4 regions of the Kaistia sp. SLG-1 genome follow, and region 4 is predicted to be linked to each of the others. Evidence: riboswitches for the same ligand, from Rfam matches in the RefSeq annotation. Region 4 holds a riboswitch; each other region holds the start of a gene.
The links. Region 4 has a riboswitch for cobalamin ahead of AC6HZP_RS22770 (ribonucleoside-diphosphate reductase subunit alpha). Riboswitches for the same ligand answer to the same signal wherever they lie in the genome.

Region 1: it holds a riboswitch for cobalamin, as region 4 does, so the genes downstream of both, AC6HZP_RS14370 (NAD(P)H-dependent oxidoreductase subunit E) here and AC6HZP_RS22770 (ribonucleoside-diphosphate reductase subunit alpha) in region 4, are expected to answer to the same signal.
Region 2: it holds a riboswitch for cobalamin, as region 4 does, so the genes downstream of both, AC6HZP_RS12630 (CbtB domain-containing protein) here and AC6HZP_RS22770 (ribonucleoside-diphosphate reductase subunit alpha) in region 4, are expected to answer to the same signal.
Region 3: it holds a riboswitch for cobalamin, as region 4 does, so the genes downstream of both, metE (5-methyltetrahydropteroyltriglutamate--homocysteine S-methyltransferase) here and AC6HZP_RS22770 (ribonucleoside-diphosphate reductase subunit alpha) in region 4, are expected to answer to the same signal.

What each region holds. Positions count from the first base shown of each region.
Region 1 is NZ_AP048544.1:3,164,218-3,171,686, forward strand. Features, by position in the region: gene AC6HZP_RS14360 (ABC transporter permease) at 1-692, opposite strand, end outside; gene AC6HZP_RS14365 (ABC transporter substrate-binding protein) at 720-2,216, opposite strand; gene AC6HZP_RS14370 (NAD(P)H-dependent oxidoreductase subunit E) at 2,265-3,053, opposite strand; cobalamin riboswitch at 3,172-3,397, opposite strand; gene AC6HZP_RS14375 (hypothetical protein) at 3,618-3,878, shown strand; gene AC6HZP_RS14380 (class I SAM-dependent methyltransferase) at 3,986-4,774, shown strand; gene AC6HZP_RS14385 (acid phosphatase) at 4,864-5,559, opposite strand; gene AC6HZP_RS14390 (alpha/beta hydrolase) at 5,976-6,938, opposite strand; gene AC6HZP_RS14395 (RraA family protein) at 6,925-7,469, opposite strand, start outside.
Region 2 is NZ_AP048544.1:2,785,375-2,792,843, forward strand. Features, by position in the region: tRNA gene AC6HZP_RS12600 (tRNA-Asn) at 443-518, shown strand; tRNA gene AC6HZP_RS12605 (tRNA-Asn) at 612-687, shown strand; gene AC6HZP_RS12610 (Bug family tripartite tricarboxylate transporter substrate binding protein) at 1,125-2,102, shown strand; gene AC6HZP_RS12615 (tripartite tricarboxylate transporter TctB family protein) at 2,207-2,683, shown strand; gene AC6HZP_RS12620 (tripartite tricarboxylate transporter permease) at 2,687-4,186, shown strand; gene AC6HZP_RS12625 (hypothetical protein) at 4,391-4,648, shown strand; cobalamin riboswitch at 4,679-4,896, shown strand; gene AC6HZP_RS12630 (CbtB domain-containing protein) at 4,927-5,133, shown strand; gene AC6HZP_RS12635 (CbtA family protein) at 5,150-5,905, shown strand; gene cobU (bifunctional adenosylcobinamide kinase/adenosylcobinamide-phosphate guanylyltransferase) at 5,910-6,458, shown strand; gene cobW (cobalamin biosynthesis protein CobW) at 6,455-7,469, shown strand, end outside.
Region 3 is NZ_AP048544.1:3,196,803-3,204,271, forward strand. Features, by position in the region: gene AC6HZP_RS14520 (MarR family winged helix-turn-helix transcriptional regulator) at 1-18, opposite strand, end outside; gene AC6HZP_RS14525 (EamA family transporter) at 103-1,002, shown strand; gene AC6HZP_RS14530 (DUF488 domain-containing protein) at 1,096-1,452, shown strand; gene AC6HZP_RS14535 (heavy metal translocating P-type ATPase) at 1,599-3,431, shown strand; gene metE (5-methyltetrahydropteroyltriglutamate--homocysteine S-methyltransferase) at 3,514-5,868, opposite strand; cobalamin riboswitch at 5,977-6,197, opposite strand; gene AC6HZP_RS14545 (ArsC family reductase) at 6,268-6,618, opposite strand; gene AC6HZP_RS14550 (efflux transporter outer membrane subunit) at 6,910-7,469, shown strand, end outside.
Region 4 is NZ_AP048544.1:4,894,059-4,901,527, reverse strand. Features, by position in the region: gene AC6HZP_RS22780 (alpha-glucosidase/alpha-galactosidase) at 1-474, opposite strand, end outside; gene AC6HZP_RS22775 (AraC family ligand binding domain-containing protein) at 700-1,581, shown strand; cobalamin riboswitch at 1,704-1,912, shown strand; gene AC6HZP_RS22770 (ribonucleoside-diphosphate reductase subunit alpha) at 2,027-4,987, shown strand; gene AC6HZP_RS22765 (ribonucleotide-diphosphate reductase subunit beta) at 5,246-6,367, shown strand; gene AC6HZP_RS22760 (winged helix-turn-helix transcriptional regulator) at 6,387-6,773, opposite strand; gene AC6HZP_RS22755 (SDR family oxidoreductase) at 6,903-7,469, shown strand, end outside.

The DNA of each region.
Region 1 (7,469 bases), 1.7 Mb from region 4:
GCATAGAGGGCGTGGGAATGGCCATGCCGCCAGAGCGCGGCGCCGCGGCCGAGCCCTTTGGCAAGCGCGGTGCGGAAGAAGGGCTGCGTGCTGACCTCGATCAGATCGCGCCGGTAGACACGGGAGAGAACGGCAAGCGAATGCAGCGCGATCAGCGCGATCGGCAGGATCAGCCCGGTCCAGTCCCGTGTGAACGGACGGATCCAGCGGAGCTGCACGCCGAGCACGAAGAGCAGGATCAGTCCGAGCCAGATCGACGGCACCGCCTGGGCGAGCACCGCCAGTCCCCGGGTCGCGCGGTCGACGAGGCCGCGTGGCCAAAGCGCCGCCAGGAAGCCGAGCGGCACGGCGGCGACGAGCGCGATCGCAAGGCCCGAAAAGGCGATCGAGAGCGTCAGCGGCAGGCGACGGGCAAACTCCTGAAACACGGGCTCGCCAGTGCGGAAGGAGATGCCCCAGTCGCCGCCGACGAAACGCAGCGCCCATGCGCCATAGCGCTCTAGGAAGGGCCGGTCGAGGCCCCATTGCGCGCGCAGCCCGGCGACCAGATCGCCGTCGAGGGGAAGGTTCCAGGCCCGGATCGCGATGGCGACCGGATCGGACGGCATCGCGGAAATGATGGCGAACGCCAGCAGCGAGATCGCCAGCAGGCTGGCGATCGTCCTGAACGCGATCCGGGCCGGAAGGGTCATGAAGGCGCCGCCACCATGATGGGATCGTCACTTGGCCTCGCCGATATCGGCGCGCAGCACGTGATAGTCCGAACCCCAGGGCTCGTAGCCGGCGAGCGCCTTGGAGAGGCCGACATGCCAGACCGGCGAGACCAGGAACGTGACGGGCGCGTCCTCGAACAGCTTGGCTTGGGCTGCCGCCGCGATCGCCGCCCGCTTGGCCGGGTCGGTCTCGTTGGCGAAGCCGTCGAGGATCGCGTCGAACGCGGGATCGGCATAGCCGGAGAAGTTGAGGCCGGCGCCAGTCCGGAACGTGCTGTTCAGGAAGAAGGCGGGATCGCCGGTCGGCGCCGTGTGCTGGGCCCACAGGAAGATATCGAAATCACCGGAGCCGGCGACCTCGTTGGAATTCTCGACGATCCGCGTCTCGACCTCGATGCCGAGCGCCGCGAGCTGCGCCTTGACCACCGGCAGCATGGCGACGAGATCTGGCCGCTGCGGATAGGCAAGCACCGCGAGCTTGAGGGCGGCGCCGTCCTTGCTGCGCTTGCCATCCGCGCCGGCGACCCAGCCGGCCTCTGTCAGAAGCTCGGCTGCCCTGGCGACGTCGGTCGTCCGGGGTTCCTTGGCCGCGAACGGGAAATAGGGCGCATAAGCGCCGGTCGCCGGCAGTCCGCCATGGATCGCCAGCACCAGCTGGTCCCGGTCTAGTGCGAGGTCGATGGCGCGGCGCACCGCGGCGTCGGCGAGCGCCGGTTTGCGGGTGTTGAGATAGGCGAGATACTGATAGCCGACGGGGAAATCCTTGATCGTCAGCTCCGGGTTGGCCTTGAGCCGGGAAATGCTCTCCGACGGCAGGCCGAAGGCGAGGTCGAGTTCGCCGGCCTCGAAGGCGAGTGTCATCGCCTGGCTGTCGGCGAACTTGCGGTAGGAGACCGGGCTGCGCTTGTCGGCGCCGTCGAAATGCGGGTTCGGCTCCAGCTCGATCTCGGCATCGGGCCGGAACGTCTTCACCGCATAGGGACCGCTGAAGGTCGCCGTGCCGTCTTCCTTCAGATGGTAGATGACGAGCGGCCATTCGGCGAACAGCGCCTGGATCAGCGCCACCGGCTTTTCCGTCGTCACCTTCAGCGTCAGCGGATCGACCGCCTCGAAGCGCAGCGTGCCGCCGGTCGCCAGCGCCGCCTTGTTGTTGGCCATCGTATGAGCGAGCCCGGCGCCGACCGTCTCCGCCGAAACCGCCGTGCCGTCCGAGAAATGCCGGCCGGGCTTCAGCTTCACCAGCCAGGTGAGTTCATCGGCCCGCTCGGCGCTCTCGGCGAGCTCCGGCACCAGCACGCCGTCCTTGTCGACCGCGAACAGCGTCTCGCCGACGCCATGGCTGGTGAGCGCCCAGCCATTCGGGCCCTTGGCGGGATCGAGCCCGGAGGTGATGAAGGAAGCGCCGACGCGAAGCGTCTCGGCGGCCGAGGCGGGCACGGAAAGCGCCGATGCCGAGGCAAGCAGCGCGGCGGAGACGCACAGGGCGCGAAGCATGGTCTTCATGCGGTTTGGTCTCTCTGATGGAGGGAGGAAAAGGAATGCCGGCGGCGTTCAGCCGCGCAGCCTTTGCTTGCGCCCGGTCGGCGCATAGGCGAGCGCCGGGACGATCCGGCCGGCGAGGAGATGCTCGTCGATGATCTTGTCGACGCCGCTCTCGGTGACGCCGCCGTAATAGGTGCCTTCGGGAAAGACCTGCAGGACGGGAGCGAGGTTGCAGGGGCCGAGACAGGTCGATTTCGCCGTCATGACGCCGTCGCCGACGGTCCGGAGCTTGCGGCGCTCCTGCTCGTTGCGGAGATGGCCCCAGATGACGTCGGCGCCGGCCGCGTTGCACGGACCGCCCTGGCAGACCAGGACGCGGCGCTTCTGCGCCGGCACCAGCGAGGCATCCGGCAGCGGCCTTTCCGGAAGGGCGACGGGCGGCCGCGCGGCGCTCGCCTCAATCAGCTCGTCGACCAGGCCGCCGAGCGCCGGCGCTTCCTCGGGCGGCGCCGCGATCCGGATCACCGGCCAGGCGTCGCCATCTTCGGCGAGCCAGCGCTGCAGCGTCCGCCCGAGCCAGGCGTGGAAGCTCGGCTCCAGCGGGATGAGCAAGGGAACGATGACGATCTCGGCGAAACCGTCGCGCCGGAGCGACAGCATGACGTCGCGCAGCGTCGGCGTCCCCTGCTCGGAGAAGGCGAAGACGACATGCTCGCTTGCTCCCCGCTGGCTCTGGATGCGCGCGGCGAGCCGTTGCATTTCCCGCATCGGCGCCGCCGCGAAGGCGGATTTCGCCAGCAGCACGACGGCGCGGGCCGGCGGCCCGGCCTCCGGCCGAGCAGCTTGAATAGAGGACATGTTTCCGACTCCCCGGCGGAACGGGCGAGAGGCCGGAAAAGACCGCATGAATGGGGAATCCGGGCGGAATGCGCCCGTCACGACCAGCCAAACGTTCCCTGTGGACACCCCGCCCAAGGACATTGCACCGGTCAGGGCAGGTCTCCTGGCTCGCGGGTCGATGCCGTCGCTGCCTGTCTTCCCGGCGATCTCTCGCCAGTGACGTAGAATGGCAGCGCGGCTCACCGCTTACAGTTGCGGGGGCAGCTCCGGCCTTGCCTCGGTCCTGGACCGATCGGGCGCACCGGGTTCCCTCTTAGCTCTCTGCCTTGCGGTCAGAGAGAACCTTGACCGGCGCCGAACCTAGCGAGGACGACGCCCAAGTCAACCGGGTGGACCGCGCTATGGCGCCTGCACGGAGGCGTTGCAGTGAGCGAACGCGACACCTCCCTGAATGGCGACGGGCATGACCTTTGGGACACACTCGCGGAGGTTTCGGGAGGTTTTTCCCGGCTGGACCGCATTCGCCGCACACAGCTATGACCGACTCAGCTAAGCATCGTCTCAGCGTTAAGGAGACGTTAAGTGTTTGATTCGGCGGTCTACTACGTCCAGCCCAATGAAGACCGGGGCTTTGCCATCATGAGCCAGACAGGCTCGCTCATCGGCGCCTTCTCGTCGCATGACGTGGCGCTTTCCATGGCCAAACACCTCGGCAATTCCGCCGCCGAACTCGGCATGGCGGCGCGCGTCTTCGAGCGCTCGGACGACGCGCATGAGACGCTGGTGTTCGAACGCTGGCCGATCCGCCTGGCCGACCTCCCCTGGGACGCCGTCACCGACTGAACCGCCCGCTACGCGGGATCGCGCACTACCCCCTGCCCCGCCGGCTTGACAGCCACGCGCCGATCTGGTGAATGGCGCGCCCGCAGCGAGCAGGAGGCGCCTCTTCCATGGACATCTCGACCGTCGCCGCGCATTGGGAAGCCAATGCCGAAGCCTGGACCCGCCAGTCGCGCGCCGGCTATGACGTCTACCGCGACGCGCTCAACACGCCGGCCTTCCTCGCCATGCTACCGCCGATCGCGGGCCTCGACGGTCTCGACATCGGCTGTGGCGAGGGTTCCAACACGCGCCAGCTCGCCGGCCTCGGCGCGCGCATGACGGCGATCGACATCGCGCCGACCTTCGTCCGCCATGCGCGCGAGAGCGAGGCGGCCGATCCGCGCGGCATCGACTATCGCGTCGGCGACGGCATGGCCCTGCCCTTCGCGGAAGCGCGCTTCGACTTCGCCACCGCCTTCATGTCGCTGATGGACATGCCGAACCAGTCGGCCGTTCTCGGCGAGGCGCGCCGCGTGCTGCGGCCGGGCGGCTTCCTGCAGTTCTCGATCCTGCATCCCTGCTTCGTGCCGCCGCGCCGGCGCAACATCCGCGACGCGACGGGCGAGCCCGTCGCCGTCGAGGTCGCCGATTATTTCGAGACGATCGACGGCAAGGTCGAGAGCTGGTGGTTCTCCTCGCTCCCCGCCGCCGAGCGCGCCAAGGTCGAGCCCTTCCACGTCCCGCGCTTCCACCGGACGCTGAGCCAATGGGTCGAGATGGTCGTCGGCGCCGGCCTCGTCATCGAGGCGTTCGGCGAGCCGCGCGCGAGCGTCGACGCAGCGGCGGCCGAGCCCATCATCGCCGACACCCGCGTCGCGCCGATCTTCCTGCACATAAGGGCACGAAAGCCGGGTTGAGGCAGGGCGCCGATCTGGTGAATGGCGCGCCCAGATGAAGAAAGGGGCGCCCTTGGGCGCCCCTTGACTGGGTGAGGGCCGAAAGCCGTTTACATGCCGAGATCGGCACGAAGTTCCGCCCTGGCCTCCTCATAGGCCTTCTCGAAATCGGCATCGTGTTGCAACTGGATGGCGATAACCGCCCCGGAGATGCGCCCCATCTCGATGTCGGACGGGTAGTGAATCCCCGCCACGACCCGGTTGTGGCCGTACTCCCAGGCGCGTGCCATGATCTCAGCGCGCTTCTCCGGAACCATGTCGGACAGGATGATGCCCATCATCGTTCCAACGGTCGTGTGACCCGACGGCCAGGAGCCGGAGGTCGTCGGCTTGACGATGGGCTTGACGAGATCGCTGAGCATATGGGGGCGCGGACGCTTCCAGACATCCTTGGCCGGATCAACGACCGCGCCTTCCGTCGCCGCAACGCGCTCGAAGAAGGCATCGACCTTCGGCAGGGCGTCCTTGGTGAATTTCGGCCCCATGACGTCAGCGAAGCGCCAGACATTCTCTTCGGCATCCGCCTTGGCGCGCGCCTCCATGTCCGGTGTGCGCGTCACCTGCAGTCTCAGCACTTCGGCGATTTCAGCCTTGGTCTCCGCTGAATCGTTGGCCGGCGGAGGCGGCAGGATCATCGTCAAATCGACGTCCTTGGCGGTGAGGAAAGGCTTGGCGTCCTCGGCATTCGCGGCAGTGCCGACAACGAGAAGGAGGAAAAGCCCGGCGAAGGGGGCAAGTTTCTTCATGGAGGCTGGATCCTGACAGAGAAAGCAAGCAAGGCGCCGATCCTCGTTCGGCATGATAACAAGCCAATGACAGTCCCTGTGGTGGGCGCGTAGGCCGGAGTGACGCCGCGAGCTGGGTGCTCGCGTGAGCGAAGCCTCGAAAGAGGATCCAGCAGAGCACCCCGGCTTGCGGCGAGGTTGGCGGGATCAAAGCGCGCCCGGGACCCTCCTTCGAGGCCCGGCTTCGCCGGGCACCTCAGGATGATGGTTGAGTCCTGGCACTGCGGTTCGAGAGCCTGTTGTGACGCGTGCTCTGAGGGAGCCCTTACGGCCCATTTCTCCGCTCAGCCATCATCCTGAGGTGCTTCGCGTGAGCGAGGCCTCGAAGGAGGGTCCAGCAGGGCCCCCCGGCTTGCGGGTTGGTGAGTCTGGCGCGCTCAGCCGACCCTCTCCATCCATTCCGCCACCGCCTCATAGGCGGCGATCGTCCCCGGCGGCGGGGTCGGCACGCCGATGAAGCCGTGGTTGACGCCCTGGACATGCCTATAGGTCACGGCCACGCCGGCCGTGGCGAGGCGGGCGGCGAAGAGCGCGCCGTCCTGCGCCAGCACGTCATAGGCGGCCGTCACGATCAGCGTCGGCGGCAGGCCGGCGAGATCAGCGAGGTCGGCCGCGAGCGGCGAGCAGCGCGGATCGTTCCATTGGTCGGGATCCGGCGCGTAGAGCCCACGGAACCACAGCATGTCGGCCGTCGAGAGGCCGACGCTGCCGTCGCCGAAGGCGCGATAGGATTCGCCGACGCCGATAGCCGTCATGTCGGTCACCGGATAGAAGGCGATCAGGCCGGCCGGCTGCCGCCCGCGCTCGCCGATGCCCGGAAGCACGGCGGCGATCGCCAGCGTCGCGCCGGCGCTGTCGCCCGCGACGAAGACGCGGTCGGGATCGGCGCCGAGCCCCTCCGCCCGCGCCGAGAGATCGGCGAGCGCCGCGTCGGCGTCGTCGGGCGCGGCCGGAAAGGGATGCTCGGGCGCGAGGCGATAATTGACCGAAACGACGATCGCGCCGGTCGCGATGGCGAGCCGGCGGGCGTTGCGGTCATGCGTGTCGTAGCTGCCGAGCACGAAGCCGCCGCCATGGAAATAGACGATCAGCGGCGCCGCGGCGCTGACGCCAGGCCGATAGAGCCGCGCATGCAGCGGCCCCGCCGCGCCGGCGACCTCGATCGCCTCGACCACGACCACTTCCGGCATGCGGGACGGATTGGCCTGCATCTCCTCGAACATCGCCTTCGCCACGTCGGGCCCGACGTCGGGAAAGGCCGGCCGGGCGCGGCGCGCCTTGACACCCTCGACGAGCAGCGAATGCAGCGGTTCCGTCGGGGTCAGGTCAGAATTTGCCATATTTCAGATAGGCCTCTTGTGGGTCCGTGCCCGCGAGGATCGCGGTGCGTACGCGGTTTTCCGTGGCGATCGCCGTCTCCGCCCGCTCGACTACCTCGCCGAGATGTTCGGCCGGAATGCGGACCAGCCCGTCGCGATCGCCGAGGAAATAGTCGCCCGGACGGATCGCGATGCCGCCGATCTCGATCGGCACCTCGGTCGCCACGGGCAGCCAGTGTCCGACGATATCACGCGGGGTGAAACCACGGCACCAGGTCTGGAAGCCCATCTCCAACAGGAAATTCACGTCGCGGGCGTAACCGTCGACGATGCAGCCGCGCACGCCCTTGTTCTTCAGCGTCTCGGCCGAGAGCTCGCCCATATGCGCGACGATCCGGTCGTTCGGCTGCGACACCCAGATCGAGCCGGAAGGCGCCTTGGAGAGGAGCCCCGTCCAGGCGAGCAGGGTCTGGTGGCCGTCGGCATGGGGATCGGCCCGCCCCTCGATGGTGAAGGCAGGCCCGGCAAGCGCGCGCTCCGGCAGGATCGGCC
Region 2 (7,469 bases), 2.1 Mb from region 4:
GGATCCATTTCCGCAGGGTTGGCAGTCGTCCTGCCTCGCCTGCCCATGCTTCGCTGGCGCGAACTCCCCAAGCCCGGGGCTGAATGGATCCCGGGTCAAGCCCGGGATGACGGCGAGGGTGGCACGACGAGGCGAGGGCGGGTGGCCAGCGCATGGGAGGCCGCGTCTCGACGAGGGGGACGCCCGGCAGCCATTCGCCCAACCGCCCCTCGCCCGATCCGCGCCAAAAGCCGCGGCGCCGCCGAATCCCCACCGCCGCCCGCCCGATATTTACGCGGCTGCGGATCCAACGCCTTTGGCGCGAGTTATCCCCACGCGAAACCGGCAGAAATGCTGTGTTTTCACGCGCCTGGGCGTATCGGCGCGGAAAACTCGCGTTTTAGGACTTTGCAAGCCGACACAGGCTTTGCTATAGCCTCGCTCACAGCAGCGGCGACGCTGTTCCGCGATAGCTCAGTTGGTAGAGCAGGTGACTGTTAATCACCGGGTCGTTGGTTCGAGTCCAACTCGCGGAGCCAAATTCGATCAAGGGGTTAGACGGATTGTCGTCTGGCCCCTTGATTTTTTCCGAGCCTCGGCGACGGGGCGGCGGAAGGAACCGCGCACGCTGTTCCGCGATAGCTCAGTTGGTAGAGCAGGTGACTGTTAATCACCGGGTCGTTGGTTCGAGTCCAACTCGCGGAGCCAGATTTTGATCAAGGGGTCGGATGCACAGCCATCCGGCCCCTTGATTGTTTTCGGGCCTGCGTTGCGCCCCCTCGATCCTTATTCGTCCCAGCCCGCATCGCCCGGCGTCACCCTGCCGGCCGCGATTCAGCATGTCCGCCCCCGGACGCCGCAAGGCGGCTCCGTGCGTCCGAACATTGGATCGAACACTTTATGCTGCACCACAGCATATCCGTGCCCGTCGATCGAAATTGTCAGCATATCGCTGAAGGAATTGATGCCGCCTCCGCATGACATCGTGCACTTCGGTTCGGTAATACGATCTTTGCGTTGACAGACAATCCATCGACCGAAATAGTTTCCATACTAATCCCGGCAAGGGGTCAGATTTGCCAACGGTCGCAGCGGGGAGGCTCGGTCGTATTGGTACGATATTGTCAGCATTCTGGGAGGACACCATGCTGAGACGTACGCTTCTTTGCACCGCGATGGCACTCGCTTCCGTCGCCGTCGCCGGGCCCGCCTTCGCGCAGTCGTCCTATCCCGAGCGGCCGATCCAGCTGATCGTGCCCTGGGGCGCCGGCGGCGGCACGGACGCAGTCGCCCGCATCATCGGCACGCTGCTGCAGCAGGAGCTGGGCGTCCCGGTCAATGTCGTCAATCGCACGGGCGGCTCCGGCGTCGTCGGCCACAGCGCCATCGCGACCGCCAAGCCGGACGGCTACACGATCGGCATCGTGACGATCGAGATCGACATGATGCACTGGCAGGGCCTGACGGACCTGACCTACAAGGACTTCGACTTCCTCGCCATGGTCAATGCCGATCCAGGCGGCGTGATGGTTTCGGCCAGCTCCGAATACCAGACGCTTCCCGACCTGCTCGCCGCCATCAAGGAGAAGCCGGCCGGCACCTTCAAGGCGTCCGGAACCGGGCAGGGCGGCATCTGGCATCTCGGCCTCGCCGGCTGGATGATGTCGCACGGGCTGAAGCCGGACCACGTCACCTGGGTGCCGAGCCAGGGCGCCGCCCCCGGGATCACCGACATGGTCGCCGGCGGCGTCAATCTGGTGCCGACCTCGCTCGCCGAGGGCCGCTCGATGATCGACGCCAAGCGCGTCACCCCGCTCGGCTCGATGTCGCCGGAGCGGCAGGCGCTATTCCCGGATGTGCCGACGCTGAAGGAATCGGTCGAATCCGACTGGACGCTGGCGGTCTGGCGCACGGTCGCCGGTCCGAAGGGGCTGCCGGAAGACGTCGCGGCCAAGCTCGGCGCCGCGCTCGAGAAGGCCTACAACAGCCCCGAATACCAGAAGTTCATGAACGAGCGCGGCTTCGGCATGCGCTGGGCCGACGGCGCGGAGACGACGCGCATCGTCGGCGAGGACGACGCGACGCTCGGCGCGATCATGAAGGAGGCCGGCCTCGCCAAATAGGCGGCCGGCAGCCTCTCCGGTCCCATGCCTGCGGCGCGGCCACGGATGAATTCCGTCGGCCGCGCCGTGCCCCCGGTCTCGCACGGAACGGCCAAGATCAGACCATGATCAAACTCAGTGAACTCCATCTGGGCGTGTTGACCGCGCTTGGCGGCATCGTCCTTCTCTTCGTCTCCGCCCATTTCGTGGCGCTGCCCGGCCAGGCCTATGGCGCCGGCACCATGCCGCGGCTGATCGGCTGGTGCGCCATCCTGCTCGGCGGCTTTATGATCGCGACCAGCCTCCGCCATCTGCCGCGCATGTTGAAGCCGCATCTCGCCGACTGGGTCCGCAAGCCGCGGCTGGCGCTCTCGGCACTGGCCTCTCTCGCCGTGATCGTCTTCTACATCCTGTTCGCCGACGCGCTCGGCTTCATCCCGACCAGCTTCCTCGCCCTGACGGCGCTGATGCTGCTCTTGCGCACGCGCCCGCTGACCGCGGTTCTCGCCGGCGCATTGACGACGCTCGCGGTCTATTACGGCTTCTCGCGCATGCTCATGGTGCCGCTGCCGCGCACCGAATTTCTCTCGTTCCTGGGGTGACGCATGCTGATCTTTGAACAGGCCGCGGCCCTCGTCTTCCAGCCCTATGTCCTCGGCGTCATCCTGGCATCCGCCGTGTTCGGCATGCTGGTCGGCGCCATTCCGGGCCTGACCGCCACCATGGCGACTGCTCTGCTGGTGCCGATGACCTTCTTCATGGAGCCGGTGCCGGCGATCGCGGCGATCGTCACCGCGACCGCGATGGCGATCTTCGCCGGGGATATTCCGGCGGCACTCCTGCGCATGCCCGGCACGCCCGCCAACGCCGCCTATGTCGACGACGCCTACAAGATGACCCATTCCGGACGCGGCGACGAGGCGCTCGGCGCGGCGCTCGTCTTCTCGGCCATCGGCGGGCTGTTCGGCTCGATCGTGCTGATGACACTGGCGCCGGCGCTGGCCGAGGTGGCGCTCCGCTTCAGCTCGGAGGAATATTTCTGGCTGGTGCTGCTCGGCCTCTCCTGCGCCGTCTTCGTGACGCCGAGCTCGCCGACGCGAGGGCTGATCTCGCTGCTGTTCGGGCTCTTCATCGCCACCATCGGCATGGAGAACCCCTCGGGCGAGCCGCGCTTCTCCTTCGGCAATCTCGAGCTGATGGCCGGCATCCAGTTCATCCCGGCGATGATCGGCCTGTTCGCGGTGTCCGAAATCCTGCGTTCCGTGACCGCGACGATCCCGCGCCAGAAGATCCCGCGCTCCGACGGCCAGGGCATCTTCAGGACGCAATGGCTGAACCTGAAGAAGTACCCGGTGCAGACGGCGCGCGGCAGCATCACCGGCACCGCGCTCGGCATCCTGCCCGGCGCCGGCGCCGACATCGCCGCCTGGATCTCCTACGCGATCTCCAAGCGCTTCTCGAAGCAGAAGGAAAAGTTCGGCAAGGGCCATGTCGAGGGCCTGGTCGAGGCGGGCGCCTCGAACAATTCCGCCGTCAGCGGCGCCTGGATCCCGGCGCTCGTCTTCGGCATTCCGGGCGACTCGATCACCGCCATCGTCATCGGCGTGCTCTACATCAAGGGCATCAATCCCGGCCCGACGATCTTCATCAACGACCCGCAGTCGATCTACGCCATCTTCATGGTGTTCATCCTGGCCAACCTGATCATGCTGCCGCTCGGCTGGCTGGCCATCAAGGGCGCGCGGCCGATCCTGTCGATCCCGACCACGATGCTGATGCCGATCATCCTGATCTTCTGCATCGTCGGCGCCTTCGCCATCAACAATTCGATGGCCGGCGTCGTCATGATGCTGATCTTCGGCATCATCGGCTTCTTCATGGAGGAGAACGACATCCCGATCGCGCCGGCCATTCTCGGCATGGTGCTGGGGCCGATGCTGGAGCAGAACTTCATCACCTCGATGATCAAGGGCGACGGCAACTTCCTGCACTTCTTCGAGCGGCCGATCGCGGGCGGCCTCGGCGTCTTCACCATCGCCATATGGCTGGTGCCGCTGGCGATGCTGCTGCTGCGCCGGCGGAAAAAGAGGACGGTCACGGCCTGAGCCCGAGGCCGTCGCCACACAAGGATTTCCGCCGGCTCTCGGGCCGGCGGAAGCCGTTTCGAGGCGGGGTGTGGCTCCGCCATGCGTTGCAATCCCGCCTCCTTCCTCCACATAAGAACGAGGGATGGAGCGTCCGCGTCACTGGGGACCGCGCCGTCGCAAGGACGAAGAAACCAGCTCGAACCAAGCGGAGACGCCGGTCGCATGCCTTCCATTCGCCTCGGCAAGAAGACGATTTCCCTGCCCAGGAGCCGCACCGCGCGCGTCGCGGTGGGGAGCGGATTCGTGGTCGGCGGCGCCCTCGGCTTCCTGCCCGTGCTCGGATTCTGGATGCTGCCGATCGGGCTGATCGTCCTGTCCCATGATTTCCCGCGCGTGCGGCGCCTGCGCCGGCAGACGGAAGTGGCGCTTCTGCGCCGTTGGGCGCGGTTTCGCAACAAGGCCGCGCCCTCGGCCAAATGAGCGCCAGCTTGCGCTTCCAGTGCATTCAATCTAGCGTGATTTCGCGTCGGTTCCCCCGATGGGCCACAGGCTCAGGGGGATGAAATGGGAATTCGGTACGGAAGGACCCCTAGCGGGATTCCAAGTCCGGAGCTGCCCCCGCAACTGTGAGCGGCGAGCGACCTCGCGATGGCCACTGGGAAACCGGGAAGGCGTCGAGGAAGCAGCGACCCGCAAGCCAGGAGACCAGCCAGCGCCTCATACCAGCAAGCCGTCGGTGGGACGGCTAAGGAGACGCTATGACCAATTTCTCGAAGACCGCTGCCCAGGCGACCTCGATTGCCGTCGGCGGCACGGAGACCGACGCCGCCGCGCGCATCGTGCCGGCGCTGTTCGCGATCGCCTTCGGCCTCGTCCTGTTCGTCGGCACCGGCTTCGCCGCGCCGAGCCTGATCCACAACGCGACGCATGACACACGGCATTCCCTCGGCTTGCCCTGCCACTGACGCCTGAGGGATCCACATGTTCAAGACGATCATCCTGAGCGCCTTCGGCGCAGGGCTTGCCGTGGGCGTTGCCCTTTCCGTCGTGCAGGCCGTCACCACCGAGCCGCTGATCCTGCACGCCGAAACATTCGAAAACGCCGAGCCGGCCACTGCCGCCGCCGTGCCGCATGAGCATGCGGCGAACGAGGCGCATGCGGGCGAGACTGCTGCGGCTCCGGCCGCAGTCGAGGCCGCCGCTCCGGCACATGAGCACGACGAAGACGCGTGGTCGCCTGCCGACGGCTTCGAGCGTTCCGCCTATACCTTCCTCGCCAATCTCCTGGTCGGCGTCGGCGTCTCGGCCGTTCTGCTCGGCCTGATGTCGATCCGCGGCGGACAGATCGACGCCCGCACCGGCGTGCTCTGGGGCGTCGCCGGCTTCTTCGCCGCCTCGCTGCTGCCCTCGCTCGGCCTGTCGCCGGAGCTTCCGGGCACTGCCGCCGCCGAGATCACCTCGCGCCAGGTCTGGTGGCTCTCCACCGCCGCCGCCTCGGCCATCGGCCTCGCGCTGATCGTCTTCAGCCAGTCCTGGCTGCTGAAGGTCGCCGGCCTCGTCCTCGGCGTCCTGCCGCATGTGATCGGCGCGCCCGTGCCGCCGACGCTGGAGGCGTCCTATCCGGCCGGCCTCGGCGGGGAATTCGTCGCGGCATCGCTGGTCGTCAGCGCGCTGCTCTGGGTGCTGTCCGGTCTGTTCTCCGGCTGGCTCTACCAGCGTCTCGCACGGGCCGCATGACACCGTGACCGCCCCCGCGCCCCGCACGGCGCTGATCCTCGGCGGCGCCCGCTCCGGCAAGAGCCGCTTCGCCGAGGCGATCGTGATCCGCACCCGTCTTCCCGCCACCTATCTCGCCACCGCCGAGATCCGCGATGCTGAAATGCAGGCGCGGATCTCGACGCATCGCGAGCGGCGTGGCGGCGACTGGACCACGGTCGAGGAACCGCTGGAGCTGACCGACCGCGTCGCCGCGCTCGCCGATCCCGGCCGCGTGCTCCTCGTCGATTGCCTGACGCTCTGGCTCTCCAATCTGATGGAGGCCGAGCGCGACATCCCGGCCGAGGCCGCGCGCCTCGCCGACGCGCTTCGCGGCGCGCGCGGGCCGGTCGTCCTCGTCTCGAACGAGGTCGGCTCCGGCATCGTGCCGATGAATGCGCTCGCCCGCCGCTTCGCCGACGAGCAGGGGCGGCTGAACCAGACGATCGCCGCCGCCGTCGAAACCGTCTTCCTCGTCGCCGCCGGCCTGCCGCTGCGGCTGAAACCCAATCCCGATACGGAGTTCGCCCTGTGACCGCCCGCATTCCCGCCACCATCGTCACCGGCTTCCTCGGAGCCGGCAAGACGACGCTGATCCGCAACCTGATCGCCGACGCGAAGGGGCGCCGCATCGCGCTCATCGTCAACGAGTTCGGCGACATGGGCTTTGACGGCTCGCTGCTCTCCGATTGCGGCGTCGACGATTGCAAGCCCGACAGCATCGTCGAGCTCACCAATGGCTGCATCTGCTGCACCGTCGCCGACGACTTCCTGCCGACCATCGAGGCGCTGCTGGCGCGCGAGAACGCGCCGGATCACATCGTCATCGAGACCTCGGGCCTGGCGCTGCCGCAACCATTGGTCCGCGCCTTCACCTGGCCGTCGGTTCGCCACCGCGTCACCATCGACGGCGTCATCACCGTCGTCGACGCCGAGGCGGTCGCCGCCGGCCGCTTCGCGCATGACGAAGAGGCCGTGGCTGCCCAGCGCGCCGCCGACGACTCGCTCGATCACGAGGATCCGATCGAGGAACTGTTCGAGGACCAGCTCTCCTGCGCCGATCTGATCGTCTTCTCGAAGACGGACCTCGTCGACGCGAAGCAGCTTGAGGAAGTCGCAGAGATCGTCGCCCGCGATGCCCGCAAGGAAGCGCGCGTGGTTCACGCGACCGCGAGCGGCCTACCGGCCGAGATCCTGCTCGGCGTCGGCGCGGCGGCCGAGGACGACGCTTTCGAGCGCAAAAGCCATCACGACCTCGAAGGCGAGGAGCACGACCACGACGATTTCGACACCTTCATCGTCGATGTCGCCGAGCAGGCCTCGATCGAGGCGCTGGCGTCGCGCGTCCGCGCCGCCATGGCGGAAGCGAACGTGCTGCGCATCAAGGGCAGGGCGGCTGTCGCCGGCAAGGCGGCGCCCGCCGTCGTGCAGGCGGTCGGCCCGCGCGTCGACACCTATTTCGCGCCGGGCGGCAATGCCGGCCGTCTCGTCGTGATCGGCGAGCGCGGGCTCGACCGCGCCGCCATCGCCGCGCATTTCGCGGGCT
Region 3 (7,469 bases), 1.7 Mb from region 4:
TTCATCGACATGATCCATGCCGCGACTGGGCCACAAGAGATATCTTGACGTCAAGATGCTTTGGATTATCTTGACATCAAGATATCGATAAAGGCCCCCCAAATGCACCGCAATCTCGACCTCCTCCTGACCGCGATCGCGCCGGCGATCTGGGGCAGCACCTATCTGGTGACGACCGAGCTGCTGCCGCCCGGCTATCCGCTCACCGTCGCCGTGCTGCGGGCGCTGCCGGCCGGATTGCTGCTCCTGCTCGTCGTCCGCAAGCTGCCGCGCGGGATCTGGTGGTCGCGCGTGCTGGTTCTCGGCGCCCTCAACTTCTCGATCTTCTGGGCGATGCTGTTCGTCTCGGCCTACCGTCTGCCCGGCGGCGTCGCCGCGACGGTCGGCGCGATCCAGCCGCTCATCGTCATCCTGCTCGCCCGCCTCCTGCTTGGAACGACGCTGCGCCTCGCCGCGATCGTCGCCGCCATCGTCGGCATTGGCGGCGTCGCGCTGTTGATCCTGACGCCGCACGCCGCGCTCGATCCGATCGGCATCGCGGCCGGCCTCGCCGGCGCGCTCTCGATGGCGTTCGGAACCGTGCTGACCCGCAAATGGCAGCCGCCCGTCTCGCCCCTCGCCTTTACCGCCTGGCAGTTGACGGCCGGCGGCCTGCTCCTCCTGCCCGTGGCGCTCTGGTTCGAGCCGGCCCTGCCGCCGCTCACCGGCGCCAATCTGGCGGGCCTCGCCTATCTCGGCCTGATCGGCGCGGCTTTGACCTATATCCTCTGGTTCCGTGGTATCGCGCGGCTCGGCCCGGCCACCGTATCGCCGCTCGGCTTCCTGAGCCCGCTGACGGCGGTCGTTCTCGGCTGGTGGTGGCTCGGCCAGACGCTGAGCCCGGCGCAGATGCTCGGCATGGCCATCGTGCTCGCCAGCATCTGGTTCGGCCAGCGGGCGCAGCAGGCGGCGGCGCCCGGCGAGCGGAGTTCGCTCGGGACGCAGGGCGCGGCGAAAGGCTAGCAACGCGGATGCCGGGTCGCGCGAAGAGATCGCGCCAAGGCACATGGCTGGAGGACGCTGGACGAAGCGCTGGCGAAGCCCGATGATCGCCCGATGATCCGTCTGAAGCGCATCTACGATCCCCCCTCGCCCACGGACGGGCTGCGCGTGCTCGTCGACCGCCTGTGGCCGCGCGGCATCAAGAAGAAGGATGCCGCGCTCGATCTCTGGGCTCGGGATCTCGCGCCGTCCGACGCATTGCGAAAATGGTTTCACCATGAAGTGGCGAACTGGGACGAGTTCGAGACGCGCTACCGCGCCGAGCTCGCGCAGATGCCGGACGCCGTCGCGGCGCTGCGCGAAAGATGCGCCGGCCATACGGTCACCCTGCTCTTCGGCGCAAAGGACGAGACGCACAATCAGGCCGTCATCCTGAAAGACGTGCTGGAGGCGGCGAAGCACGCTCCATAAAGCGGCGCAGTCGCCCCGCCGCCCATCGACAACGCGGAAGAAATGAGCTGGTGTGCCGGCGATCGACCTGCACGCCAGAGTCGGCCCCGGCGCGGCAGCGTCGGCGGCAACCGAGCATTCCGCTCCGGATGGGAAACGACCGAGACATGCAGCGCAGCCCGATCTGGTCCAGCAACATTGCGCTGCTCGCCGTGGCTCTCGGCGGATTGACCGCCGGCATCCTGCTCTATCTCATTGGTGGCCGCGGGTCGGCGTCCTTCGTCTGGGGCCTTGCCACGTTCCCGGTGCTGCTGAGCCTGCTGGTCCAGATCGCCACTTCGCTGCGGCGAGGCGACGCCGGCCTCGACATCATCGCGGCGCTTTCGATGCTGGCCGCGCTCGTCTTCGGCGAGCCGCTCGCCGGCAATGTCGTCGCGCTGATGTATGCCGGCGGACAATATCTGGAGAACTATGCCGAGCGCCGCGCCCGCCGCGAGATGATGGCCCTGCTCGGCCGGGTCGCGCGCACGGTGATGCTGCACACCGCCGACGGCCTTGAGGAAGTGCCGATCGAGGACGTGACGCCCGGCGATCGGCTGCTGATCCGACAGGGCGAGGTGCTTCCGGTCGACGGCACCGTCGCCAGCGAAAGCGCCGTCATCGACACCTCGGCGCTGACCGGCGAATCCCTCCCCGTCACGCTCCAGCGCGACGACGAGGCCCTGAGCGGCACGACGGCGATCGGCGCACCCTTCGATCTTATCGCACTTCGTCCGGCGGCCGAAAGCGCCTATGCGGCGATCGTCCGCCTCGTCGAAGAGGCCGAGAGGACCCGCGCCCCGGCGGTCCGCATGGCCGATCGCTATGCGCTGTGGTTCCTCGCGCTGACGCTCGCTCTCGCCGGCGGTGCCTGGATCTGGACCGGCGACCCGATCCGCGCCCTCGCCGTGCTGGTCGTGGCGACGCCCTGCCCGCTGATCCTCGCCGTCCCGGTCGCGATCATTTCCGGCATTTCGCGCGCGGCGAAGCTCGGCGTGCTGGTGAAGGGCGGCGGCGCGCTCGAAGCCCTCGGCCGCGCCCGCATCGCCGTGCTCGACAAGACCGGCACGCTGACGCGCGGCCATGCCGAACTCTCCGACATCTGGACCGCGCCGGGCTGGCAGCCGGACGAGATCCTCCGGCTCGCCGCCTCGCTCGACCAGGCTTCGACGCATGTCATGGCGGATGCCCTGATCCAGGCGGCGCAGGCGCGATCGCTGAAGCTGACGGCACCGACCGACGTCCAGGAAACGGCCGGCGCCGGCCTCGTCGGCACGATTGACAACCATGTCGTCGCCGTCGGCGGATCGGCCTTCGCGCGCAGCCACCTGAAGCCGAGCGCCGGGATCTGGAAGCCGGGCTTTCCCGGCAGCGCGGCGACGATCGACGTCGTCGTCGACGGCACGCTCGCCGGCACGCTCGTCATGGCCGATCCGCTGCGCGCCGACGCGGCCACCGTCATAGAGCGCCTGCGCGCGGCCGGCATCGCGCGCATCGTTCTCGCCACCGGCGACCGCGCCGCCGTGGCGGAGCCGGTGGCTCGCCGGTTGGCGATCGATGAGCTCAAGGCCGATCTGACGCCGCAGGGCAAGGTCGACGTCGTCACCGCCGCCCGCGCGGCCGGCCCGGTGATGATGGTCGGCGACGGCGTCAACGACGCGCCGGCGCTCGCCGCGGCCGATGTCGGCGTCGCCATGGGCGCGCGCGGCGCCGCCGCTTCGTCGGAAACCGCCGACGTCGTGCTGCTGGTCGACCGGATCGATCGCCTCGCCGACGCGATCGGCGTGGCGCATCGCTCGGCACGCATCGCGCTGCAAAGCGTGGTCGCCGGCCTCGGCCTCTCGCTGATCGCGATGATCGTGGCGGCGTTCGGCTATCTGCCGCCGCTGCAGGGGGCGCTGCTGCAGGAAGCGATCGACGTCGCCGTGATCCTGAACGCGCTCAGAGCCTTGCGAGCCTGAGCCCGCAAGGCGTTGATCTGAATAAACTTTCCGAAATGGCCGCACCGGAATAATTCTCCGGCGCGGCCAGCTTGAGCCGGCGCTACTCGGCCGCCTCGACGAAGCGCGAGCGCAGCTCCCTCGCCGCCGCGACCATGTTGACGAGCGCCGGGCGCACTTCATCCCACTTGCGGGTCTTGAGGCCGCAGTCGGGATTGACCCAGATCTGCGAGACCGCCAGGCGCTCGGCCGCCTTGTCGAGCAGCTCCGTCATCTCCACCACCGCCGGCACGCGCGGCGAATGGATGTCGTAGACGCCCGGGCCGATATCGTTCGGATAGCGATCGCTGACGAAGGCTTCGAGCAGCTCCATCTTCGAGCGCGACGTCTCGATCGAGATCACGTCGGCATCCATCGCCGCGATGGCGTCGATGATGTCGTTGAACTCCGAGTAGCACATATGGGTGTGGATCTGCGTCGCGTCGCCGACGCCGGAGGCGCAGATCCGGAAGCTCTCAACCGCCCAGTCGAGATAGTGCCCCCATTCGCCGCGCCGCAGCGGCAGGCCCTCGCGCAGAGCCGCCTCATCGATCTGGATCATCCGCGCGCCGGCCTTTTCGAGATCCTGCACCTCGTCCCGGATGGCGAGCGCGATCTGGCGGCAGGCGACGCTGCGCGGAACGTCGTCACGCACGAAGGACCAGTTCAGGATGGTCACCGGGCCGGTGAGCATGCCCTTCATCGGCTTCTCCGTGCAGGACTGGGCATAGCGCCACCACTCGACCGTCATCGGCTCCGGCCGCGACACGTCGCCGAACAGGATCGGCGGCCGGACATAGCGCGAGCCGTAGCTCTGCACCCAGCCGGACTTGGTGAAGGCGAAGCCTGAGAGCTGCTCGCCGAAATACTGCACCATGTCGTTGCGCTCGAACTCGCCATGCACCAGCACGTCGAGCCCAATCTCTTCCTGCCAGCGGATGGCCGCCTCGGTCTCCCGGCGCAGGAAGGCCTCATAGTCTGCCGGGGCCAGCGCTCCCTTGGCATGCGCCGCCCTCGCCTTGCGGACCTCCGGCGTCTGCGGGAACGATCCGATCGTCGTCGTTGGGAAAACCGGCAGGTCGAGCACCGACTGCTGCAGCGCGTGACGCTTGGCGAAGCCGCTTTCCCGCTGCGCCAGTTCGGCGGTCACGGCCGCCGTCCGCGCGGCGACCGCCGCGTCGTGCACCTTGGGCGAGGTGGCGCGGGTCGTGGCCGCCAGCGCCGAGGCGCCGATCGCCTGCGCCACGCTCGCCCGTCCGCCGGCCAGCGCCCGGCCGAGCGTCGCCAGCTCGTCCATCTTCTGGACGGCGAAGGCGAGCCAGCTCTTCAGCTCGGGATCGAGATCGGTTTCCTGCTCCAGGTCGATCGGTACGTGCAGCAGCGAGCAGGACGCCGCGATCTGGACATGATCCAGGCCGCGCCGCGCGACCACCGGCTCGAGCCGATCGAGCAGATCCGCGAGATTGGCGCGCCAGATGTTGCGGCCGTTGATGACGCCGAGCGAAAGGACGAGGCCGCTCGGCGCCTTCGCCAGAACGGCGTCCAGCTGCTCCGGCGCGCGGACGAGATCGACATGCAGACCCGCGACCGGCAGTTCGACGGCGGTGTCGAGATTGTCGCCGAGCGCGCCGAAATAGGTCGCCAGCATCAGCTTCAGCCGGGGCTGCGCATAGGCGAACATGCCATAGGCGACGCGGAGCGCCTGACGGGTCGCGTCATCGAGGTCGAGCACCAGACAGGGCTCGTCGATCTGCACCCAGTCGGCGCCATGGGCGGCCAGGCGGCGCAGGATCTCGACATAGACGGGGAGAAGCGCCGGCAGCACCGTCAGCGGATCGAGGGTCGGATCCTGGCTTTTGCCGAGCTTCAGATAGCTGACCGGCCCGAGCAGGACGGGGCGGGTGTGGTAGCCGAGCGCCTTCGCCTCGAGGAATTCGTCGAGCGGCTTGGTCGAGGCGAGCGTGAAGCGCTGCCCGCTCGTGAACTCTGGCACCATGTAGTGATAGTTGGTGTCGAACCATTTCGTCATTTCGAGCGCCGGAACGCCCGACGCGTCGTGATGATGGTGGCCGGCGCAGGCGGGATCCGGCGCATGGCCCTCACTGCCGCGCGCCATGGCGAAATAGGTGTCGAGCGGCACCTCGCCGCCCTTCCAGCCGTAGATCTCCGGGATGGCGCCGACCATGACGCTGGTGTCGAGGACATGGTCGTAGAGCGAGAAATCGTTCGACGGGATGCTCGTGATCCCGAGCGCGTGCTGGCGCGCCCAATTGGCCGCGCGCAGGCCGGCGGCGCTGGCGAGCAGGTCGTCGGCGCTCGACTGGCCGGACCAGTAGCTTTCGAGCGCGGTCTTGAGCTCGCGGCGCGGACCGATCCGCGGCGTACCGAGCGTGCTGACAGGAAGCGTGAGAGAAGACATCGGCTTAACCCCAAATGTTTGGGGGCAAAGGCCGAGCGGACGCATGCGTGAGTTCCCCTCGGCGACGGGCCGGCGGGCGCAGGCGCACCACCGGGACACCCCGCCCAGGGACGTTATGAGGTCGAGGCAGGTCTCCTGGCTCGCGGGTCTCCGCCCTGGTCCGGCCTTCCCGAAGCCTTGCGGCTTCAGTGGCAGAATTGGACCCGGGCTCGCCGCTCACAGTTGCGGGGGCAGCTCCGGCATTGCCACGCAGAGCGCGACGCACCGGATTCCCTCTTAGCTCCGACGCCGCCAGAGCGGGCCGGAGAACCACGACGCCCCAGTCCTAGGCTCCAGCCCGAGGCCCGTCAAGCGCGATATAAAGATATCCTTATATCAGCATGCGGTCGTGACGGCGTGCTACTGGAACGCCGCCGCATAGACCTCCGGCTTGAAGCCGGCCAGCAGGCGGCCGTCGCCGAGATCGAGGATCGGACGCTTGATCATCGAGGGCTGCGCCTGCATCAGCGCAATCGCCTTCGCCGCGTCGAGGTCCTGCTTGTCGGCGTCGTCGAGCTTGCGGAACGTCGTACCGGCGCGGTTCAGCACGGTTTCCCAGCCCAGCTCGCCGACCCAGCGATCGAGATGCGCCCGGTCGATGCCCTCGGCCTTGTAGTCGTGAAAGGCGTAGGCGATGCCCTTCTCGTCCAGCCACGTCCGGGCCTTCTTCATCGTGTCGCAGTTCTTGATGCCGTAGATCGTCACCGTCACGCCGTCTCACTCCTTGCCTGCCTGGCGACCCGTCCGGAGCGCCATCGATTCCCTTCCCGGATCATAGTGATCTCCGCGAAGCCATCGACCGGAAGTCAGCCTGCTTGCACAAAAGAGCGGTCGCAATCCGTGTGCGGCCATGCGCCCTGCCCGGCCGGCGTTGACCTGTCGTCCGCCCGCCGAATATAGCTAGCCTTCATTATAATTAATATGGATTCACACTTGCTCGCTCAAAGGCTTCCGGTCGCCGGGATCGCCGTCGCGCCGCGCTCCGGACCTTTACAGGGCGGGATCGCCGGCGCGCGCGCAAAACTGCCCCGCCTGGCGCTGCTGGTCGCGCTTGGCGCCGCGCTCGGCGGATGCGTGGTCGTCGGCCCGGACTATGAGAAGCCGTCCCTGAGCCTGCCGGCGAAATGGGGAAGCGCCACCTCGGCGAAGGCCGCGAAGCCGCCGGAGCTCGCGGAGTGGTGGAAGCGCCTCGGCGATCCCATGCTCGACGGGCTGATCGACGAGGCGGTCGCCGGCAATCTCGACGTCGCCAACGCCAAGGCGAAGGTGCGCGAGGCGCGCGCCAGCTACCGCCAGAGCGTCGGAGCGCTCTTCCCCGACGTCAATGGCAGCGGCTCGGCGACGCGGAGCAAGAGCCTCGGCGACGTCTCCAGCCAGTTCCGCGCCGGGCTCGACTCCAGCTGGGAGCTCGATCTCTTCGGCGGCAACAAGCGCGGCGTCGAGGCGGCGCGCTATGGCATGGACGCGGCCGAGGAAGATCTGCGCGCGACGCTCCTGACGCTGATCGGCGACGTCGCCTCCAACTATGTTTCGGCGCGCGGCTACCAGGCGCGCATCGCGCT
Region 4 (7,469 bases):
CGCCCAGGTGTTCATCGCCATCGGGTTGGCATAGTTCAGGAAGCGGGCGCCGGGCTCCGCGACTTCGCGGATGTCCTTGCAGAAATCCAGGATGACCGGGATGTTGCGCTGGCCGTACAGGATGCCGCCGGCGCAGATGGTGTCGCCGACGCACTGGTCGACGCCGTATTTCAGCGGGATGCGGATGTCGTCGGCATAGGCCTCGAGGCCGCCGACGCGGACGCAGCTGATGACATAGCGCGCGCCGGCGAGCGCCTCGCGCCGGTTCGTCGTCGCGGTGATCTTCGTCGGCAGCTTGTTGGCCTCGACCACGCGATCGAGGATCTGCCGCACCATGGCGAGATTGTGCTCGCTGATGTCGGTCAGCGCGAACTCGACCTCGCGCAGTTCCGGCACCGAGAGAATGTCGGAGACCAGCTTCTTGGTGAAGCCGACGCTGCCGGCGCCGATGATGGCAATCCTGAAACTAGACATGGCGTTTGCGGGGTTCCTCGGGGGCGGTCGTCGCGCTGGCGGCGCGGGTCCTGGCGCATTCCGGACGGGTACGCCGCATCGGGGCAATTCCACGGTTCCGGGCGGGAAACGGCAGCTTTGGGTGGTATTGGCTCATCCGGCTGCTCTTTTTCGATCGCTTATTCGCTCTGCGCGAGGCTAGTATGCGCGAGGATTCACGGCGTTCCAGAGAGAATTTGTGCTTTCATGGGTAATTCTGTGCTCGGCAAACTGGCCGCGAGAGCGCCGGTCATGCGCACCGTCTCGCTGCCGCGCGGCCGGCATCGCCTGCACACCATGCCGACCAGCACGGGCTACGAGATCCGCACCGATCAGAGTTATGTCTGGGACGGCCGCAAGCGCGGCCAGACGCCGTTCACGGTGCTGCAGCACACGGTTTCCGGCGTCGGCCGGCTGCGCTACGAGCGGCGCGACTACCGGCTGACGGCGGGCGAGACCATGCTCGTCCTGGTGCCGCACAGCCATCGCTACTCGGTCGAGGCCGGCGACCGCTGGGAATTCTTCTGGATCTCGATGAACGGGCAGGAGGCGCTTCGCATCCATCGCTCGATCCTCTCCGCGACCGGGCCGGTGCTCCGGCTGCGTCCCGAGACGATCGAGCATCTCGCCGATTGCAGTTTGCGCCTGATCGACGGCGGCGAGACGCCGGGCGCGGCCTCGGCCATCGCCTATGAGGCGGCGATGGCGCTCTATGACGACGTGTTCGGGCCGCATGGCGATTCGCGCGTCGATGGCGGCGCCATCCAGCGCGTCGTCGACCACATCCTCGCCAATCTCGACCGGCCGCTCCCGGTGCAGCAGCTGGCCGAGATCTCCGGGCTGAGCCGGGCGCATTTCTCGCGCCTGTTCACGGCGAGCGAGGGCATGCCGCCGGCCGAGTTCGTGCTGCAGGAGCGGATGCGCCGCGCGGCGCGGCTGCTCGCCGGCCAGCCGGAGCTCTCGATCAAGGCGGTGGCCGTGCTGGCGGGCTTCGACGATCCCAATTATTTCGCCAAGGTGTACCGCCGCTTCTTCGGCACCAGCCCGACCGAGTTCCGCACCACCGGCATGTATGCGAGCGCAGGCTGAGAGCGGCGGCGCGGAATTTCCACAGTTGCGATTTGGCCGCGCCGCTTTGGAATTCGCGGCGGGCGCCGATTCGCAATCCCTGTCAACAACAACTATATATTGACGTCTAGGGCGCGAAAGCGTCTACATCTGCGTGTCGAGGTGCCTTGAGTCGTGTGGCTTGGGGCTAAGAGGGAATCCGGGGCGTCGTTTCGCGGCGTAACCGGAGCTGCCCCCGCAACTGTAAGCGGCGAGTTTCCGTCCGGAGAGACCACTGGGGCCGAGAGGTGCCGGGAAGGTGGACGGAGCGACGACCCGTGAGCCAGGAAACCTGCCCCGACAGCATTGAAACGTCCTCGGGCGGGGTGTCCCGGTGGAGCGCTGGATCGTGTGCGGCCCTTTTCCGGGGCCGTTCGTCCTGTTCGCTTCCGCTCGGCCTTTGCTCCCAACATTTGGGCTGAAGCCGATGTCTCTTGTTCTCGATTCCGATCGCAGCGCGCCGGCCGCTCCGGCCAATGGTAGCCCCGCGCCCAAGACGGCCGCCGCGCCGAAGACGGCCAAGGCCGCCGCGCCGGCCTTCCACGTCATTCGCCGCAACGGCTCGCTGTCCGATTTCGACGCCGCCAAGATCACCGTCGCGCTGACCAAGGCGTTTCTCGCCGTCGAGGGCAACAGCGCCGCCGCGTCGCGCCGCGTGCACGAGATCGTCAGCGACCTGACCGACCAGATCGTCGCGGCGCTGACCCGCCGCGCCGGCGCCGATCGCGTGCTGCATATCGAGGACGTGCAGGACCAGGTTGAGCTGGCGCTGATGCGCGGCGAGCACCACAAAATCGCCCGCGCCTATGTGCTCTATCGCGAGGAGCGCGCCCGCGCCCGCCGCGCCGCCGCCGAGGCGACCGTTCCCGCCGCCCCCGTCGTGCAGGCCGCCCTCCAGGTGCGCGGCGCCGACGGCGTTCTGCGCCCGCTCGACGAGGCGCGCCTGAAGCTCGTCATCGACGAAGCCTGCGCCGGTCTCGCCGATGTCGACGCGAGCGCGATCCTCGCCGAGACGCGCCGCAATCTCTATGACGGCATCTCGCCGGCCGAGTTGTCGCTCGCCCCCGTCATGGCGGCGCGCACGCTGGTCGAGAGCGAGCCGAACTACGCCTTCGTCAGCGCCCGCCTGCTGCTCGACATGCTGCGCGCCGAAGCGCTCTCCTTCGTGCATGGCACGGCGATCCAGTCGACCCAAAGCGAGATGGCGACGCGCTATGCCGAGTATTTCCCGGCTTTCGTCCGCGCCGGCATCGAGCATGAGCTGGTCGATCCCGAGCTCGGCCGCTACGACCTCGTCCGGCTCGCCGCGGCGCTGAAGCCGGAGCGGGATCTGAACTTCCAGTTCCTCGGCCTGCAGACCCTCTACGACCGCTATTTCCTGCAGACCGGCGGCACCCGCATCGAGCTGCCGCAGGCCTTCTTCATGCGCGTCGCCATGGGCCTGGCGCTGCGCGAGATCGACCGCGAGACGCGGGCGATCGAGTTCTACGACCTGCTCTCGTCCTTCGACTTCATGGCGTCGACGCCGACGCTGTTCAATTCCGGCACGCTGCGCGCCCAGCTCTCGTCCTGCTTCCTGACGACGGTGCCGGACGATCTCGACGGCATCTTCAAGTCGGTGAAGGACAATGCGCTGCTGGCGAAATATTCCGGCGGCCTCGGCAATGACTGGACCCGCGTGCGCGGCCTCGGCGCTCATATCAAGGGCACGAATGGCGAGAGCCAGGGCGTCGTGCCGTTCCTGAAGGTGGCGAACGACACCGCGATCGCCGTCAACCAGGGCGGCAAGCGCAAGGGCGCCGTCTGCGCCTATCTCGAGACCTGGCACGTCGACATCGAGGAGTTCCTCGATCTCCGCAAGAACACGGGCGACGACCGCCGCCGCACGCATGACATGAACACGGCCAACTGGGTGCCGGACCTGTTCATGCAGCGCGTCGCCGAGGACGGCGTCTGGACGCTGTTCTCGCCGGACGAGGTGCCGGATCTGCACGATCTCTACGGCCCCGAGTTCAAGCTCGCCTACGAGGCCTATGAGGCGCGCGCCGTGCGCGGCGAGCTGCGCGTGTCGCGCCAGGTCCGCGCCACCGATCTCTGGCGCCGCATGCTGACCATGCTGTTCGAGACCGGGCATCCGTGGATCACCTTCAAGGATCCCTGCAACATCCGTTCGCCGCAGCGCCATGCCGGCGTCGTGCATTCGTCCAACCTCTGCACCGAGATCACGCTCAACACCTCGAATGACGAGGTCGCGGTCTGCAATCTCGGCTCGATCAACCTCGCCCATCACGTCGATGCGGAAGGGCTTGATCTCGACCGTCTGGCGCGCACCGTGCAGACGGCGATGCGGATGCTCGACAACGTCATCGACATCAATTTCTACACGATCCCCGAGGCGCGCCGCTCCAACCTGCGTCACCGCCCGGTCGGCCTCGGCCTGATGGGCTTCCAGGACGCGCTGCAGGCACTGCGCATTCCCTATGCCTCGGAAGCCGCCGTCCGCTTCGCCGACGAGAGCATGGAGGCGATCTCCTTCCACGCCATCTCGGCCTCGACCGACCTCGCCGCCGAGCGTGGCCGCTATCCGAGCTTCGACGGCTCGCTGTGGTCGCAGGGCATCCTGCCGATCGACTCGGTGGAGCTGCTGGCCGAGGCCCGTGGCGGCCTCGATCTCGACCGCTCGACCGTGCTCGACTGGGAAGGCCTGCGCGAGCGGGTGAAGACAGTCGGCATGCGCAACTCGAACACCATGGCGATCGCGCCGACGGCGACGATCTCCAACATCTGCGGCGTCGCGCAGTCGATCGAGCCGGCCTACCAGAACCTCTACGTCAAATCGAACATGTCGGGCGACTTCACCGTCGTGAACGCCGCACTGGTGCACGACCTCAAGGCCCGCGGCCTCTGGGACGAGGTGATGGTCTCGGACCTGAAGTACTTCGACGGCAGCATCGGCCCGATCGATCGCATCCCGGACGATCTGAAGGCGCTCTATGCGACCGCCTTCGAGATCGATAGCGCCTGGCTGATCGAGGCGGCGGCGCGGCGGCAGAAGTGGATCGACCAGGCGCAGTCGCTCAACCTCTACATCGCCAATCCCTCGGGCAAGAAGCTCGACACGCTCTACCGGCTCGCCTGGCAGCGCGGCCTGAAGACGACCTATTACCTGCGTTCGCGCTCGGCGACGCATGTCGAGAAGTCGACGCTGAAGGGCACGGACGGCAAGCTCAACGCCGTTTCGGCTGTCATCGCCACGGCGCCGGCGGCCGCGCCGATCGTCGTGCCGGCCGCGATCAAGCCGGCCCCGCAGCCGATCGCCATCCCGATCGGCGAAGCCTGGGGCCAGGCGTGCTCGATCGACGATCCCGACTGCGAAGCCTGCCAGTAAGGCGAGGGCGTCCGAGCCCTCCCATGCGGGAGGGCTCAAGTCGCCGGGTGTTGGGACGGAGTTGCGGCAATGGTCTTCACCTCTCCCATGGGGAGAGGTCGGCCCGCCAGGGCCGGGTGAGGGGATCCGTCCTCTCCGGAGATGCCTCAACCCCTCACCCGCCGGCTTCGCCGTCGACCTCTCCCCATGGGAGAGGTGAAGAAGAATCCCTTGGTCGCTTCCTTTGGAAGACGCCATCCGAATTTCAAGGAGTTGACCATGCTCGATTGGTCCGAATCCAACGCCGCCGCGCCGAAGGTCCCTGTCGGCGGTGATGTTTCCGCCGGCGACGCCACCGGCCTCGGCGCGATCGACCGCGCCGGCGGTCGCGTCTCCGTCGACGACAAGGCGATGATCAATTGCCGCGCCGACGTGAACCAGCTGCTGCCGCTCAAATATCGCTGGGCGTGGGAGAAGTACCTCGCCGGCTGCAACAATCACTGGATGCCGACCGAGGTCTCGATGCAGGCCGACATCGCGCTCTGGAAGTCGAAGGACGGGCTGACCGAGGACGAGCGCCGCGCCATCAAGCGCAATCTCGGCTTCTTCGCCGCTTCAGAGTCGCTCGTCGCCAACAACATCGTGCTGGCGATCTACCGCCACCTGACCAATCCGGAATGCCGGCAGTATCTGCTCCGCCAGGCGTTCGAGGAGGCGGTGCACACGCACACCTTCCAGTACATCGTCGAGAGCCTCGGCCTCGACGAGGGCGAGCTCTTCAACATGTACCGGGAAGTGCCGTCGATCACCGACAAGGCGGCCTGGGCGCTGAAGCACACCCAGCATCTCGACGACCCGGACTTCAAGACAGGCACGCCCGAGACCGACCAGGCGTTTTTGCGCGATCTCGTCGCCTTCTACGTCATCTTCGAGGGCATGTGGTTCTACACCGGCTTCGCGCAGATCCTGTCGCTCGGCCGCCGCAACAAGATGGTCGGCATCGCCGAGCAGTACCAGTACATCCTGCGCGACGAGTCGATTCACCTGAACTTCGGCATCGACGTCATCAATCAGATCAAGGCGGAAAACCCGCATCTCTGGACGGCTTCGTTCCAGGACGAGCTGCGTTCGATGATCCGCGAGGCGGCGGAGCTCGAGGCTTCTTATGGGCGGGATACGATGCCGCGCGGCTTCCTCGGCCTGAACGCGGCGCTCTGCGAGAGCTACATGCACTTCATCGCCAACCGCCGCTGCGCCCAGCTCGGCCTCGCCGCCGTGTTCCCGGAGACGGAGAATCCGTTCCCGTGGATGTCGGAGGCGATGGATCTCAAGAAGGAAAAGAACTTCTTCGAGACGCGCGTGATCGAATACCAGAATGGCGGCGCGCTCGCCTGGGATTGAGTTCCCTCTGGCGCGGCGGTCAGCGCAACTCGGCCGCCGCGTCGTAGGATTTCTGGGCCGTCAGCACGGCCTCGATATTGCGCTCGGCCCAATGGGTGAGCGCCGCGACCGTCTCGGTCAGGGTATGACCGAGGGGCGTCAGCGCATATTCGACCGTCACCGGCACGGTCGCGAAGACGGTCCGCGTCACCAGGCCGTCGCGCTCCAGCCGCTTCAGCGTCTGCGACAGCACCTTCTGCGAAATTCCCTTGATGTCCCGGCGGATGTGGTTGAACCGCATCGGCCCGCCGTTCAGGTGGTCGAGGATCAGCACGGCCCATTTGTCGGCGATCCGGTCCAGCACGAGCCGGGTCGGACAACGGTCCTCATAGACGTCGTAGACGCGTCGCAGCGTTGTCGTTTCCATCGCTTTGCCCTGCCTCCGGGTTTCTCCGAGGGAACCATGTGAGCTGAAAGTGCTCTCTTTTGCCCCCTCCCTCCGGCAAGTATGTATCCAATTGCAACATGGTTTCCAAATGAAACTGGGAGAATCGAGATGACGGGCAAGACGACAGGCAAGATTCTGGTGCTGGGCGCGACCGGCAATGTCGGGCTGCCGCTGGTGAAGGCGCTGCTGGCGAAGGGCGAGGCCGTCAAGGCCGCGTCGCGCTCCGGCCGGCCGCTGGAGGGCGCCGAGGGCGTCGTGTTCGACTACACGGATCCCGCGACCTTCGGACCCGCCTTCGACGGCGTCGACCGCGCCTATGTGCTGCTGCCCGCCGGTCAGGTGGCGGCGAAGGAACTGCTGCTTCCCGTCGTCGAGGCGGCGGTCGCGCGCGGCGTAAAGATCGTCTTCCAGAGCGTGTTCGGCGCCGAGGCGGATGATGCCATTCCCTATCGCCAGGTCGAGATCGCGATCGAGAAATCCGGCGTGCCCTATGTCATCCTGCGGCCGAACTGGTTTTCGGATAATTTCCATACCTACTGGAAGGTCGGCGTCGCTCACGGCCAGGTCGCGGTTCCGGCCGCCGACGGCAAGACGAGCTTCGTCGACGTGCGCGACGTCGCCGAAAGCGCGGCGGCGGCGCTGACGACGGATCGCTTCGATGGCCGGGCGTTCAAT